3 regions of the Sinomonas sp. RB5 genome follow, and region 1 is predicted to be linked to each of the others. Evidence: riboswitches for the same ligand, from Rfam matches in the RefSeq annotation. Region 1 holds a riboswitch; each other region holds the start of a gene.

Region 1 (5,036 bases):
CGCCAGCGCCGGGCAGCCGCGAGGGGGCGAGCGCAGGCCGCCCAAACCCGTCTCGCGGCTCGCGACCGGTCTGGGCGGGGTGGCGCTCGGCTTCGGCATCCTGGCCCTGACCCTGGGCGCCGTGCCCTGGATCGGCGCCTTCCTCGCTGCAGGGCCCCTCCTCGGCTCCGCGTTCGCCGCGTGGGGCTCGTTCGCCCGGTCGAAGGTGCGGGCGGCGCGGGTCTCGGCGATGGCGGTCGCGGGCGTCGCGCTGAGTGCGCTGCACGTGATCCTGCTGTTCGTGCGCTGATCCACCGTCGCGGCGGGTCAGTCGTCGCTGCGGGCCTCGCGCCGGCGGGCGCTGAGCAGCTCGACCTCCGGGCGGCCGGCGACGAGGCGTTCGACGGCGTCGAGCACCTCCACCGCGTGAGCCCTGTCCGCGCTGACGATGCCGACGCCGATGCGCGCGCGGCGGTGCAGGTCCATGTCCCCGACCTCGGCCGCCGAGACGTCGAACCGTCGGCGCAGCTCCGCGACGATCGGCCGGACCACTGAGCGTTTCTCCTTGAGGGAGTGCACATCGCCGAGGAGCAGGTCGAACTCGATCCAGGCAATCCACATGCGCCCATTCACTCACGGAGGGATGTCAGTACCTAGGCCCCGCGTCGGCTGAGAGGTGACCCCGGGTCTGTCGAGAGGTGACCCCGGGTCTGTCGAGAGGTGACCCCGCGTCGGCTGAGAGGTGACCCCGCGTCGGGGCGGGGAAGGGCGAGGGGGCGGGCGGGGACTCAGAGCGCGCCGAGGCGGGCCAGGCGGCGCCGGGCGGCGGCCTCGCTCGGCGCCATCGGGCCCAGCGCCCGGCCGATGACGGCGAGCGTCGCCTTCGCGGCCCCCGCCAGCGGCAGCGGCACGGGCCCGAGCCGCGGACGCGAGAGCCCCAGGAGCTCCAGATGCCGTGGCGGAAGCGTGTCGAGGACCGCGCCGAAGAGCAGCGCGTAGCCGGGCTTGAGGAGCGGGTCCAGCGGCGGGCGCCGGATGAAGGCGACCACCTCGTCGACGCGGGGGCCGCCGGAGAGCTGCCCCGCGGCGTCGTACGCCCGGATGCGCTCCGCGAGGTCAGCCTCGGTGCGGGGCGGGTCCGCGACGCCCATGAGCTCGCCGGCCGTGGCCCACTCGGCCACGTAGCGGTCGGCGCCGCCGGGAACCGGGCCGTGGAAGGCCTCGTAGCTGCGCAGGAACGCGTCGGTGAACGCGATGTGCACCCACTCGGCGAGGGCCGGATCGTTCGCGGAGTACTGCTCGTGCGCGCCGCCCGGCGAGACGTAGGTGCCGGTCACCGGCACGTGCACGCCGCGCACCCACGCGCAGGCCGCGCGGGCGGCCGCGGTGTCGCCGTAGGTGACCGTGAAGATCCAGCGGATGGTCCCGGCCAGGCGGCCGAGGGGGTCCGCGCGGTAGTTGGAGTGGTCCACCACCCCCGCCAGCACGCCGGGGTGGAGCGCCTGGGTGAGGAGCGCGCGGATTCCGGCGGCGATCGTGGACATGGAGCCGTGCACCGCCCAGACGGCGGAGTCGGGCGGGAAGAAGCCCGCGTCGTCGCCGCCCTCGAGGGCCGTCTCCCACGCGGGGATGGTCTCGGACTCGCCGGCGAACGTCAGGCGGAGCCGCTTCCGCAGCGGCCCGAGCATGTCAGGGGACACCCCTCCAGAGTACGTCGGGTCCAGAGTTACGTCGGGCGCACGGAGCATGCCGGGGCCCCCTCCGTTGAGGCGGAGCCGGGGCCCCGGCAGCGTGGCTGTGCGCCAGTAGGTCTACTTTGCCCAGTACACGTGGTTGGTGAGGGGGCGGAAGTCGTCCTGGCCCGAGATGCTGACAACCTCGCCGATCAGGATGACGTGGTCCCCCGCGTCCACCCGCTGCCAGAGGCGACACTCAACACGCGGGACGTCGGGGGCCACGACGGGCGAGCCCACCACGCCGGGCTCCCAGTCCAGCCCGGCGAACTTGTCCGTCCCCTTCGCCGCGAACCGCTGCACGAGGTCCCGCCGGGACTCGGAGAGGATGTGCACGGCGTAGTTGTCGGTGTTGATCCATGTCGCAAACGAGCTCGACGACTTGTCCACCGCCCACGAGACGAGCGCCGGATCCAGGCTGATCGACGTGAACGAATTGCTCACGAGGCCCGCGAGGGTGCCGCCGTCCGAGGTGGTGATGACGGCGATCCCCGTGGCCCAGCACCCCATGGCCCGGCGCAGGTCGGCACCGGTCACGAGGTCGAGCGGGGTGGCAGTCATGAGTCCTCCAGCGAAACGGCCGGACGCCCGCGGTTCCGGGCGCCGTACTTGCCGCGGATGGCCACCGCGGCCGGATCCTCATCTGGGGCACCCCACTACGGGAGAGGGTTGCCGCCCGGCCAGCCAGAGCTTCGCACCGGGACTCTTGATCCTGCCTTCCACCCTACGAAAAGCGTCTCCGAGGCGTCCACCGTCCAGCCGTGGCCTGGGACACAGAAGGTCACATTGAACTTTGTTACGCGACCCTGCACGCCTTTTTTGGCCGGTTTGCATCCGGCGCGCAACAGTGAGGTGACCATCCCGAGCGGCCGAGAGATCTGGCTCCGTGACGCCGCAGCAACCATGGCCCTCTGCACAGGACCACCCTCTGCGCAGAACCACAGGTGCTACCGCCAGAACCGATGGAGAGAGAGCCATGACGTCTGTCCTCGAACCCCCCACGACCGCCACCAGCCAGCTCGATCCCGAGCGGATCGCCTTCTGGGAGGACGCCGCGCGGCGCCTGACGTGGGCCGAGCCGTGGGACGCCGCCCACACGTGGATCCCCGCGGACCCCTCCACCGACACACCGCCCGTGATCCGCTGGTTCGAAGGTGGGCGCCTGAACGCGGCCGTGAACTGCGCCGACCGCCACGTCGCCGCCGGGCGCGGGGACAAGGTGGCCCTGCACTTCGAGGGCGAGCCGGGCGACCGCGTCACCGTCACGTACGCCGACCTGCAGCGCCGGGTCTCCCAGGCCGCGAACGCCCTGCTCGCGCTCGGGATCGGCCAGGGCGACCGCGTGGTGATCTACCTGCCCGTGCTGGTCGAGACCGTGGTCATCACGCTCGCATGCGCCCGGATCGGCGCGGTGCACTCGCTCGTGTTCGGCGGCTTCTCGGCCGAGGCGCTGCGCTTCCGCGTCGAGGACACGGGGGCCAAGCTGCTCGTCACCACGGACGGCCAGTACCGCCGCGGCAAGGCCGTGCCGGTGAAGGAGAACGCCGACGCCGCGGTGCGCGGCGGAGCGGCCGGCGGGGACAACGCCGTCGACCACGTCCTGGTGATCCGCCGGACGGGCTCGGAGATCGCGTGGACGCCGGGCCGCGACGTGTGGTGGCACGAGCTCGTCGACGCTCAGCCCGAGGTCCACGAGGCCGAGGCGTTCGAGGCCGAGACGCCGCTGTTCATCATGTACACCTCCGGCACCACGGGGAAGCCCAAGGGCCTGGTCCACACGACCGGCGGCTACCTCACCCAGGCGTCCTGGAGCCACGAGTACCTGTTCTCCCACCCCGACCCGGCACTGCGGGACGCGGACGTGCACTGGTGCACCGCGGACCTCGCCTGGGTCACGGCGCACACGTACGAGATCTACGGGCCGCTCTCCAACGGCGTCACGCAGGTGATCTTCGAGGGCACCCCGAACACGCCGCATCCGGGCCGGCACTTCGAGATCATCCAGCGCTACGGGGTGACGAGCTACTACACCGCGCCCACGCTCGTGCGCTCGCTCATGGGCTGGTTCCCGGAGGGAGTGCCCGCGGAGTACGACTTCTCCTCGGTCCGGGTGTGCGGCACCGTCGGGGAGGCCGTGAACCCGGAGGCGTGGCGGTGGCTTCGCTCGAACATCGGGCGCGGCGAGGTGCCGATGGTGGACACGTGGTGGCAGTCGGAGACCGGCGCGACCGTGCTCTCGCCGCGGCAGGCCGACGCTGCGTTCAAGCCCGGGTGTGCCACCAGGGCGCTGCCCGGGCTCGCCACGGCGATCGTGGACGACGACGGCGCCCGGGTCGCGCCGGGCGTGCAGGGGAACATCGTGGTCACCGCGACCGGCCCCGCGATGGCGCGGACGGTCTGGGGCAACCCGCAGCGCTACCTGGACTCCTACTGGCGCAAGTACGCCGAGCAGGGCTGGTTCCTCGCCGGCGACGGCGCGAAGTACGACGCCGACGGCGACACCTGGATCCTGGGCCGCACCGACGACGTCCTCAACATCTCCGGCCACCGGCTCTCCACGATCGAGATCGAGTCGGCCCTCGTCTCGCACCCGGCCGTGGTCGAAGCCGGCGTCTGCCCGGTGGCGGATGCGGTGACGGGGCACGCGGCGGCGGCCTTCGTCGTCGTGAACCCGGAGGCCGTCGCCGCGGTGGAGCGGCGCGGGGACCTCGCGGCGGAGCTCCGCGCGCATGTTGCGCGGGAGATCGGGCCGATCGCGAAACCGCGCGAGATCGTCGTGGTGCCGGACGTGCCCAAGACCCGCTCGGGCAAGATCATGCGCAGGCTCCTGACGCAGCTGTTCGAGGGCACGGCGCTGGGGGACACGACGAGCCTGCAGAACGAGCCGTGCATCGCGGAGATCGCGCAGGTCCTGGAAGCTCGTCGGATCTGACTCCTCAACCGGACGTAGCTGACTCCTGAACCACCTGCGTTGAGGAGTCACCTCCGCGCCGTTGAGGAGTCACCTCCGCTGCGTTGAGGAGTCACCTACGGCACCTCCAGGAGCCGCTCAGACCGCGGCGGCCTCGAGCTCGCCCGCGCGGACCTGGGCGAACGCCACGGTCCAGGCCACGAGCTGATCGAGCATGGGGTCCACGGACACGGCCTGCAGGTCGGTCGGCTTGAACACCGAGAAGTCCTCGAAGTCGTTGAAGAGCGAGAACATGCCGGTCTTCTGCACGTGGGCGATCTGCAGCTCGGACAGCACTCCCCGCAGGTGCTCGACCGCCCGCGCCCCCAGCGCCGAGCCGTAGCCCACGATGCCCGCGGCCTTGTTGGCCCACT
Region 2 (5,036 bases), on a different contig from region 1:
CGGAGGGGACGCCGAGGAGACCGACGACGGCCTCGTGATCCGGCCCGCCCCGCTGCACGGCGGCGTGGTCCGCTCCTACGCCGACCACCGCATGGCCACCGCCGGCGCCATCCTGGGGCTCGCCGTCCCCGGGGTCGAGGTCGAGGACATCGCCACGACGTCCAAGACCATGCCGGAGTTCCCCCAGATGTGGGCGCGCATGCTGGGCCAGCACGCGCAGGCGGGAGCCGGCTCCTAGCATGGGGCAGCGCGAGTGGGACGAGAGCGACGTCCGCGTCCGCCCGAACAAGCGTGGCAGCCGTCCGCGCACCAAGGACCGGCCGAGCCACGAGGACGCCGTCGTGGGCCGCATCGTCACGGTGGACCGCGGGCGCTACACGGCGGTCCTCGACGAGGACACGCCCCAGGAGCGGGTGGTGATCGCCGCACGGGCCCGGGAACTGCGCCGCACGCCCGTGGTGCCCGGCGACTTCGTGGGCCTGGTGGGCGACGTCAGCGGCCGGCCCGACACCCTCGCACGGCTCGTCCGCATCGAGGAGCGCTCGACCGTCCTGCGGCGCAGCGCCGACGACACGGACCCGGACGAGCGGGTCGTCGTCGCGAACGCGGACCAGCTCGTGATCGTGGTCGCCGCTGCCAACCCCGAGCCCCGCACCGGCTTCATCGACCGGGCCCTCGTCGCGGCCTACGATGCCGGGATTGAGCCACTGCTGCTCGTGACGAAGGCGGACCTGAAGGATCCGGCCGCGCTCCTGGCCAACTACCGGCTCCTGCCCCTCACCGTCGTCGTGAGCCGCACCGCCGAGGAGCCCGCAGAGGGCGCCCAAACCGAAGACGGCGCCTCGGCCCGGCTCGACGACGAGGCCGTGGAGCGGCTCCGCGCCCAGCTCGAGGGCCACGTGACGGTACTGCTCGGCCACTCGGGCGTGGGCAAGTCCACCATGGTCAACGCGCTCACCGGCGCCGACCGCGCCACCGGCGGGGTCAACGCGGTGACCGGGCGCGGCCGGCACACCTCCTCCTCGGCGCTCGCGCTGCGCCTCGCCGACGCCCCGTCGGGCAGCTGGATCATCGACACTCCCGGGATCCGCTCGTTCGGGCTCGCCCACGTGGACCCCGACCGGATCCTGCACGCCTTCGCCGACCTCGAGCCGGGCATCGAGGCATGCGAACGCGGCTGCCGGCATGACGCCGCGGCAGTGGGCTGCGGCCTCGACGCGTGGGTCGCCGGCGGGCACGCGGGCGACGCCGGCCCGGCCCGCCTCGCGTCGCTGCGCCGCCTCCTCGGGGCCGGCCCGCGGGAGGAAGCGCAGGACGAGAAGGAACTCGGCGTCTAGGCTGTGCTCCCGTCTCGGCTGTGCCTCGCGGCCGGCGCGCGCCCCAGGGGATAGCGTGGGGTCCATGACCTCAGTGACCGAGACCTCGTACAACGACGACCTCCGCCTCGCCCACGTCCTGGCGGACTCGGTCGACGCCCAGACGATGGAGCGGTTCAAGGCCCTCGACCTGAAGGTGGAGACCAAGCCGGACCTGACCCCGGTCACCGACGCCGACCGCGCCGCCGAGGAGGCGATCCGCGGGCAGCTCTCCCGCTCCCGGCCCCGCGACGCGGTGGTGGGCGAGGAGTTCGGGACCACGGGCCACGGTTCCCGCCGCTGGATCATCGACCCGATCGACGGCACCAAGAACTTCGTCCGCGGCGTGCCCGTGTGGGCGTCCCTGATCGCCCTGGCCGACGGCGACGAGATCGTGGTCGGCGTGGTGAGCGCCCCGGCCCTCGGCCGGCGGTGGTGGGCGGCCAAGGGCACCGGCGCCTACACGGGGCGCTCCCTCGCCTCCGCCACGCGGCTGAAGGTCTCCGACGTCTCGAAGCTGCAGGACGCGTCGCTGTCCTATTCCTCGCTCTCGGGCTGGAAGGAGCGCGGGAGCCTCGAGGACTTCCTCGGCCTCACCGACGAGGTCTGGCGGACCCGCGCCTACGGGGACTTCTGGTCCTACTGCCTCGTCGCCGAGGGCGCCGTGGACATCGCCACAGAGCCCGAACTCGCCCTCTACGACATGGCCGCCCTCGTGCCCATCGTCACCGAGGCGGGGGGCCGCTTCACCTCCCTGGACGGGCAGGACGGCCCGTGGGGCGGCAACGCGCTCGCGACCAACGGCATCCTGCACTCCGAGGTGCTCGGCAAGCTGAACCCCGGCCGCGACGACCTCCTGCCGGGCTGACGCGGGCCCCGGCAGCCGGCCCGCGCCCCGTCACCGTTCGTCACACTGACCCGCTGCGCGCCGCCCGGCGTGCGCGGCCCTCCCGCGTGCCCTAGGGTCTTTGCCAAGGTCACGAGTGCCAGCGCGAAACCCCGGTTTGCTGGCCGGCAACCCTCCCAGACGCGGCGGGGTGCCCCGGGTGACGACCGGGCCGGTCCGGAACGGATGCGGCAAGCGCGGACCCGAGGGTCCCTCGCCTGTGAGGAACGCCGATGAGCACTGTCCTGTCCCCCACCGCCGACGCTGCCGAGCTGAGCGCGCGGTACCCCGACGCGCTCGAGCCACTCGCCGCCGTCGTCGGCGCCGACCTCGCCGCGCCGCTCGTGACCGGCGGGAGCGTCCGGTACGCCAATCTCGACTACGCGGCCTCGGCCCCGGCGCTGGCCGAGGTCGCCGACCACCTCACCGAGGTGCTGCCCTTCTACGCGAGCGTGCACCGCGGCGCCGGCTACGCCTCGCAGATCAGCACGAGCGTCTACGAGAACGCGCGCGGAACCGTGCGCGCCTTCGTCGGGGCGAGGCCGGACGACGCGGTCGTGTTCACGCGCAACACCACCGACTCCCTCAACCTGCTCGCCGGCTGCGTCCCGCCCGGCCTCGACGTCCTCTACCTGGACATCGAGCACCACGCGAACCTCCTGCCCTGGCAGGGCCGCGCGCACCGCAGCGTCGTCGCCGCGGACACGGTCGCCGAGACGCTCGAGCGCCTCGGCGCAGAGCTCGCCCACGGCGGGGTGGGCCTCCTCGCCGTGACCGGGGCCTCCAACGTCACCGGGGAGGTCCTCCCCCTCGCCGAGCTCGCCGCCCTCGCCCACGCCCACGGGGCCAGGATCCTCGTCGACGCCGCCCAGCTGGCCCCGCACCGCCGGATCGACATGGCCGGGGACCCCGGAGCCTCGACGGGCATCGACTACGTCGCCTTCTCGGGCCACAAGCTCTACGCCCCCTTCGGCAGCGGCGTGCTCGTGGGCCGGCCGGACTGGCTCGACGCCGGCCGGCCGCACCTCGCCGGCGGCGGCGCCGTCAGCGAGGTCCGCCTCGAGTCCGTGGCCTGGGCCACCGGGCCGGCCCGGCACGAGGCCGGCTCCCCCAACGTCCTCGGCGCGGCGACGCTCGCCCGCGCCGCCGAGGTCCTCGGCGCCCTGGACCCCGTCGCGTGGACCCGCCACGAGGAGCAGCTGCGCGCCGCGCTCGTGGACGGCCTGGAGGCGATCGACGGCGTCGGCGTCCACCGCCTCTTCGCCGACGCGCCGTCGGCGATCGGGGTGGTGAACTTCTCGATTGCCGGCTACGACGCGGGCCTCGCGGCCGCCTACCTCTCCGCAGAGCACGGCATCGGCGTGCGGGACGGGCGATTCTGCGCCCATCCTGCCCTGACCCGGCTCGGGCTGCCCGCGGGCTCCCTGCGGGCCAGCTTCGGCGTCGGCTCGCGGCTCGAGGACGTCGAGCGGCTCGTGGGAGCGGTCAGCCAGCTCGTCGAGGCCGGGCTGGGCATCGACTACGCCGTCGACGCCGGGCGCTGGGTCCCTGCCCGGGACACCCGGCCGTTCCCCGCCTGGGCGCCCAACACCCCGGGCACCGCGGGGGCGGCGCCGTGCAGCCTCGGCGAGTGAGCGGCGTCGTCCGCACGCCCTAGGGGCCGCGCCCGACGTAGAGTGGGGAGCCGGAATCCTCGAAAGGAACTGATGGGACGCGGCGGGCCGAAATTCGACGACGCGCGGCGGCGCGAGCTCGCCGGGGCATTCTCCGCCGGCGGCGAGCACTACGAACGGGTCCGCCCCGGCTACCCGAGGGAGGCGGCCGACTGGATCGTCCCGGACGGCGCGCGCACCGCGGTCGATCTCGGGGCCGGCACCGGCAAGTTCACCGAGCTGCTCGTGGCCCGCGGCCTCGCCGTGACCGCCGTGGACCCGTCCGCGGACATGCTGGCCCAGCTCGCCGCCAGGCTCCCCTCGGTCACGTGCGTCGCTGCCCCCGCCGAGCGGACCGGGCTGCCGGACGCCTCCACGGACGTGGTGGTCGCCGCCCAGGCCTGGCACTGGTTCGACCCGGCGGCCGCGACCCGCGAGGCGGCCCGCCTCCTCAGTCCGGGCGGCCGCGCCGGGCTCGTGTGGAACCAGCTCGACACGCGCATCCCCTGGGTCCACCGGCTCTCGCGCATCATGCACGCCGGCGACGTCCACAAGCCGGACTACCACCCGCCGTCGGGCCCGGAGCTGCACGGCTGGGAGCCGCTCGTGATCGCCTGGGAGGACCCGACCACCCCCGAGGGCATCGTGGAGCTGACGAAGTCCCGCAGCTACTACCTGCGGGCCTCCGAGAAGAACCGGCGCAGGGTCGAGGACAACCTCGCCTGGTACCTCTTCGAGCACCTCGGCCACTCCCCCGACGAGCCCCTCGCCCTGCCCTACATCACCCAGGCCTGGCGCGCCACGGAGGCACCGCGCTGACGCCGGTGCGCAGCACCTTGCCGCACGCAAGCGCAGCCCGTAGTGTTTAGGTATACCGAAAACTTATGTTTGGCACGTCTAAGTGCCAGGCAGGCGCTGGCGAGGAGGCCGGTCGAGGGTGGACAGGGTGCTGAAGGCGCAGCGCACGGCCGCGGGCCGCTCCCGCTGGCCCCTGCTCCTCGGGGCCCTCGGACCGGCGTTCGTCGCCTCCGTGGCCTATGTGGATCCCGGCAATGTGGCGGCGAACCTGACCGCAGGCGCGCGGTACGGCTATCTGCTCATGTGGGTGCTCGTCCTCGCCAACCTCATGGCGACGCTCATCCA
Region 3 (5,036 bases), on a different contig from region 1:
CGATCGCGGCAGGGACACGACCCCTCAGCTGTCGGGGCCGGCTGGCTCAGGCGGGCTGCTCAGGCGGTCGCGGGGACGACGCCGGCCACGCGCCGTGCCGGGTGGTCGGCGGCGAGGCGCGGGCCGGCTCCCAGGACGGTCCCCCGGAACGTCGCTCCGGGGGCAGCCTCGGCGAGGAGCCCGCGACGGCGCAGCTCGGGCGAGACGAGCCGGGCGAACTCGAGCAGGTCTGCCGGCCGCACGGCCGAGGTCAGGTTGAACCCGTCCACGCCGCCTTCATCGGCGAAGCGCTCGAGCTCGTCCACGACCGTGGCCGGCGAGCCGACGATCACCGGCCCTCGGCCGCCGATCGAGACGAACTTCGCGACCTCGCGCAGCGTCCACGTCCGCTCCGGGTCCAGGAGCGTGAACTGGGCGAGGGCGGACTGGTTGGCCTCGCTCCTGATGTACGTCAGCGGCGCGTCCTGGTCCAGCCCTGAGAGGTCCACGCCCGTCCAGCCGGCGAACAGCGCGAGCGCGGCGTCGGTGTCCACGTAGGACTCGTACTCGGCGAGCTTCGCGGCGGCGGCCTCGTCCGTCTCGGCCACGATCACGGTCGCGAGGTTGAACGCCTTCACGGAGTCCGGCGCGCGGCCGGCGGCGGCGAGTTCCGCCCTGAGCCCGTCGGTGAACTTCTTCGCCTGCGCGGGCGTGGAGCTGGAGAAGAACACGGCCTCGGCATGCTTCGCGGCGAAGGCCTTGCCGCGGGCCGAGGCGCCGGCCTGGAAGAGCAGGGGGGTCCGCTGCGGGGAGGGTCCGACCAAGGCGGGGCCGGGCACCCGGTAGGCGTCGCCGTCGTGCGCGATCCCGCGGACCCCGGCGGGGTCCGCGAAGAGGTTCGCGGCGGCGTCGGCGACCAGCGCGCCGTCGTCCACCGAGCCCTCCCACAGCTTGTAGACCACGTCCATGAATTCCTCGGCGCGATCGTAGCGCTCATCGTGCGGCACCTGGGTGTCGAGGCCGAGGTTCCGCGCGGCCGACTCCTGGTAGGAGGTGACGATGTTCCACGCGAGCCGGCCGCCCGTGAGGTGGTCCAGCGTGCCGAACCGGCGGGCCAGGAGGTAGGGGTGGTCGTAGGTGACGGAGGCGGTGACGCCGAAGCCGAGCCGCTCGGTGGCCGCCGCGAGGGCGGACACGATCAGCAGCGGGTCGAGGGCCGGGTACTGGACCCCGCCGCGGACGGCCGCGTCGGCGCTGCCGCCGTAGACGTCGTACTGGCCGAGCACGTCCGCGAAGAAGATCCCGTGGAAGCCGCCGTCCTCGAGGGCCTTGGCGAGCCCGGTCCAGTAGCCCAGCTCCGCGAAGCGGTGGGCCTGCGAGTCGGGGTGTCGCCACAGGCCCGGCGACTGGTGCACCGGCACGAGCATCTCGAACGCGTTCAGCAGCAGGGGCTTGGTCACGGGGTTCCTTCCGGATTCGGGTTCCGTGGGCGGGGACTTGGGGGGGGCGGACGACGGCGGGCGGCGCCTCAGGCGCCCGCTCCGCCCTCCGCGGTGGCCGGCTGGGCGGCGCGGAGGCCGACCGGGTCCTTGGCGGCGAGGGCCGCCGCCGTGGTGAGGACGCCGAGCACGGCGAACCAGCCGCACACGAGCCACGGCGCCCCGCCCCCGGCCTGGAGCAGGGCCGCGGCGACGAGCGGGGTGACCGCCGCGGAGAGCACGGTGCCGACCTGGTAGCCGAACGAGACTCCCGAATAGCGCAGCTCGGTGGGGAACTGCTCGGCGAACCAAGCGGCCTGGGGGCCGTAGATCGCGTCATGGAGGATGTTCATCCCGACGAGGAGCACGAGCGGGAGGAAGGCCAGGCTTCCATGGTCGAGGAACCAGAAGAACGGCCAGATGAGCACCACCACGCCCACGGAGGCCGCGACGGCGATGCGCCGGCGCCCGATCCGGTCGGAGAGCCAGCCCCAGAACGGACCCGAGAGCAGCCCGATGGCGGAGACGATGAGGATCGCGGCCAGGCCCGAGGTGGTGTCGTGGCGGCGGTCCTTGAGGTACCCGAGGATGTACACGGTCATGAGCGTGTAGATGGCGGGCTGGACGAGCCGCATGCCGATGGTCACGAGGATTCCGCGCGGGTGCTCGCGCAGCACGCGCGCCACGGGCCGGGCCACGGTGCGCGCGGCATCCTTGACCGCCGTGAACTCCTCTGCGTCGGTCACGCCCAGGCGGATCCACAGGCCGATCAGGACGAGGACGCCGGAGAGGAGGAACGGCAGCCGCCACCCGAACGACTGGAACTGCTCAGGGGTGAGGAACCCCTGCGTGAGCGCGTACGCGCCGGTGGCCAGGAGCATGCCGGCCGCCGAGCCCACCTGCGTGAACGAGCCGAAGAGTCCGCGCCGGCCGGCCGGGGCGTGCTCGACGGAGAGCAGCGCGGAGCCGCCCCACTCGGCGCCGGCGGAGAGGCCCTGGATGAGCCGGAGTCCCACGAGTCCCACCACGGCGAGGATGCCGATGGAGGCATAGTTCGGCAGGACGCCGATGAGGGTGGAGGCGATGCCCATGGTCAGCAGGGAGGCCACGAGCAGGGCCTTGCGGCCGATCCGGTCCCCGAGGTGGCCGGAGATGACGCCGCCGAGGGGCCGCGCGATGAACCCGACCGCGTAGGTGGCGAACGAGGCCAGGACGCCCACGAGCGGGCTCGCGTCGGGGAAGAACTGCTTGTTGAACACGAGGGCCGAGGCCGTGCCGTAGAGGTAGAAGTCGTACCACTCGATGGTGGTGCCGACGAACGCCGAGGCGAGGATGCGGCGCTTGGCGCGCAGGGCGGTGCCGAGTCCCGGCTCGGTTCTCAGGAGGGTGGCCATACAGGTCCTCTTCGGGTCGCGGCGCGAGGCTCGCTCAGGCGCCATACTTACGGCGCCGGGGGCCCGCGCGCCGTCGAATCCTCACCTGGGGCACCCCACTACAGCCGGAGGGTTGCCGTCCGGCAAGCCAGGGCTTGATGCCGGAACTCTTGATTCTTCGCCCAGTCTGCCGGTGGGCGCCCCGCCTGACGAAACGCACCCGTCACGGAGGTTCACACTCGCCCCGCCCCGCCTCCTGAAGGTCAGCTCCTGAAGGTCACCTCCTGAAGGTCAGCTCCTGCGGGAGCGACCCGCTGGACCTGACTTCCAGGACGTGACTCTCAGGAGGTGACCTTCAGGAGGTGACTTCCAGACGGAGGGGGCTCAGTAGTCGGGGTTGCTCGGGATGATGAGCCCCGTCTCGTACCCGTACACGACCGCCTGCACCCGGTCGCGCAGGTGCAGCTTGGTCAGGATCCGGCGCACGTGGCTCTTCACGGTGGCCTCGGAGAGGAAGAACCGGTGCGCGATCTCCGCGTTGCTCAGGCCCTCGCAGATGGCCCGCAGGACCTCGAGCTCGCGCGGCGTCAGCTCCTTGAGCAGGGGGTCCGGGGCGGCGCCGCCGTTGCCCCGGGCGGGCGCGCCGGCGCTGCGGACGTAGGTCTCGAGGAGCCGCTGGGTCACGCGGGGACTCACGACGGCGTCCCCGCTGGCCACGAGCCGCACGGCCTGGACGAGTTCGGCGGGCGCCACATCCTTGAGCAGGAACGCCGAGGCGCCGGCCTGGAGGCCGGAGAACGCGTACTCGTCGAGATCGAAGGTGGTCAGGATGATGACCCGGGCAGGGCTGTGGGCGGCGGCGATGCGCCGTGTGGCCTCGATGCCGTCCATGACCGGCATCCGCACGTCCATGAGCACCACGTCGGGGCGCAGCGACTCGGTCAGCTTCACGGCCTCGGCGCCGTTGCCGGCCTCGCCGACCACCTCGATCCCGTCCTCGGACTCGAGGACGAGCCGGAAGCCCATCCGAAGCAGCGGCTGGTCGTCGACGAGCAGGAGCCTCAAGGGCCCCTCGCCGTGGTGGTGCTCCGTCTCGCTCATGCGTCCCCCTCCGCCCAGTGCTGCTCGTCCACCTGCAGCTCGGTCTCCACGACCCATCCTCCCCCGGCCCGCGGGCCCGCGCGGAGGGTGCCGCCGTAGAGGGCGGCCCGCTCACGCATCCCGGCGATGCCGCCGCCCGTCCCGAGGCGAGGCTGCGCGCCGTCGGCCGCCGCGCCGTCGTTCTCGATCCGGACCCGCACGGTGCTGCCCTCGCGTGCCAGCTCGACCTCGACGCGGGAGACCCCGCGCCCGTACCGGAGCGCGTTGGTCAGGGACTCCTGGACGATCCGGTAGACGGCGAGCTGGAAGGCGGGGTCCGCGGGCGGGGCGGCCCCGGTGAGTGTGAGGACGGCGGGCAGCCCCGCCGTCCGGAACCCGGCCACGAGCGACTGCAGGCTCTCGGTGCCGGGGGCGGGCGCGAGGCTCGCCTCCGATGCCGGCTCGCGGAGGACCCCGAGGACGCGGCGCATGTCCGCCAGGGCGGTGCGCCCGGTGCGGGACAGCTCGCCGAGGACCTCCTGGGCCCTGTCCGGGTCCTTCGCGGCGATCTTCGCGGCGCCGTCGCTGAGGGCGACCATGACCGTGAGCGAGTGCGCGACGACGTCGTGCATCTCCCGGGCGATCCGGTTGCGCTCCTGGACGGAGGCCAGCTCGGCCCTGCGCAGGGCCCAGGCCCGGATCTCGGCCTGGTGCTCGCGGGTGCCGCGGACCCAGGCTCCGAGCCCAGCGGCGAGGACGTCCATGAGCAGCACGGAGACCGCGGCGACCAGGCCCACGTAGCGGGCGTTCTCCGGGACGGCGGGTCCGCGGGGGCTGTAGACGAAGGCGTAGTACACGGAGGCCGGGACCGAGGCGAGCACGGATGCGCCGAAGGCGACGAGCGCCGGGGCGGAGACGGCCACGGCGTAGAGCGCGAAGAAGACCGCCGCGCTCATGACCGAGCTGTTCGGCGACTGGTAGAGCAGGGCGGCGTCGATCGCCACGGTCACCACCAGCACGGCCCACGGGGACCGGCGCCGCCCCAGCAGGGCCGCCTGCTGGACGGCCAGCAGGGCCAACCGCCACCAGTTGCCATGCAGGACGTACTCGGCGAAGAGCGGCCCCG

What was found. Region 1 has a riboswitch for S-adenosylmethionine ahead of ACVWWH_RS14895 (flavin reductase family protein). Riboswitches for the same ligand answer to the same signal wherever they lie in the genome.
Region 2: linked by a shared signal. The riboswitch ahead of ACVWWH_RS13755 (aminotransferase class V-fold PLP-dependent enzyme) and the one ahead of ACVWWH_RS14895 (flavin reductase family protein) in region 1 are both predicted to bind S-adenosylmethionine.
Region 3: linked by a shared signal. The riboswitch ahead of ACVWWH_RS11515 (MFS transporter) and the one ahead of ACVWWH_RS14895 (flavin reductase family protein) in region 1 are both predicted to bind S-adenosylmethionine.

Annotation. Positions count from the first base shown of each region.
Region 1 covers NZ_JBSSGJ010000013.1:82,376-87,411, forward strand. Annotated here, with positions in the region: gene ACVWWH_RS14880 (hypothetical protein) at 1-289, shown strand, start outside; gene ACVWWH_RS14885 (DUF503 domain-containing protein) at 307-600, opposite strand; gene ACVWWH_RS14890 (oxygenase MpaB family protein) at 768-1,667, opposite strand; gene ACVWWH_RS14895 (flavin reductase family protein) at 1,791-2,273, opposite strand; SAM riboswitch class IV at 2,313-2,424, opposite strand; SAM riboswitch class I at 2,566-2,681, shown strand; gene acs (acetate--CoA ligase) at 2,689-4,644, shown strand; gene ACVWWH_RS14905 (NADPH-dependent FMN reductase) at 4,762-5,036, opposite strand, start outside.
Region 2 covers NZ_JBSSGJ010000011.1:120,823-125,858, forward strand. Annotated here, with positions in the region: gene aroA (3-phosphoshikimate 1-carboxyvinyltransferase) at 1-238, shown strand, start outside; gene rsgA (ribosome small subunit-dependent GTPase A) at 240-1,337, shown strand; gene hisN (histidinol-phosphatase) at 1,402-2,223, shown strand; SAM riboswitch class IV at 2,331-2,445, shown strand; gene ACVWWH_RS13755 (aminotransferase class V-fold PLP-dependent enzyme) at 2,475-3,875, shown strand; gene ACVWWH_RS13760 (class I SAM-dependent methyltransferase) at 3,948-4,712, shown strand; gene ACVWWH_RS13765 (Nramp family divalent metal transporter) at 4,840-5,036, shown strand, end outside.
Region 3 covers NZ_JBSSGJ010000008.1:176,728-181,763, reverse strand. Annotated here, with positions in the region: gene ACVWWH_RS11520 (LLM class flavin-dependent oxidoreductase) at 60-1,439, opposite strand; gene ACVWWH_RS11515 (MFS transporter) at 1,508-2,851, opposite strand; SAM riboswitch class IV at 2,890-3,006, opposite strand; gene ACVWWH_RS11510 (response regulator) at 3,215-3,931, opposite strand; gene ACVWWH_RS11505 (sensor histidine kinase) at 3,928-5,036, opposite strand, start outside.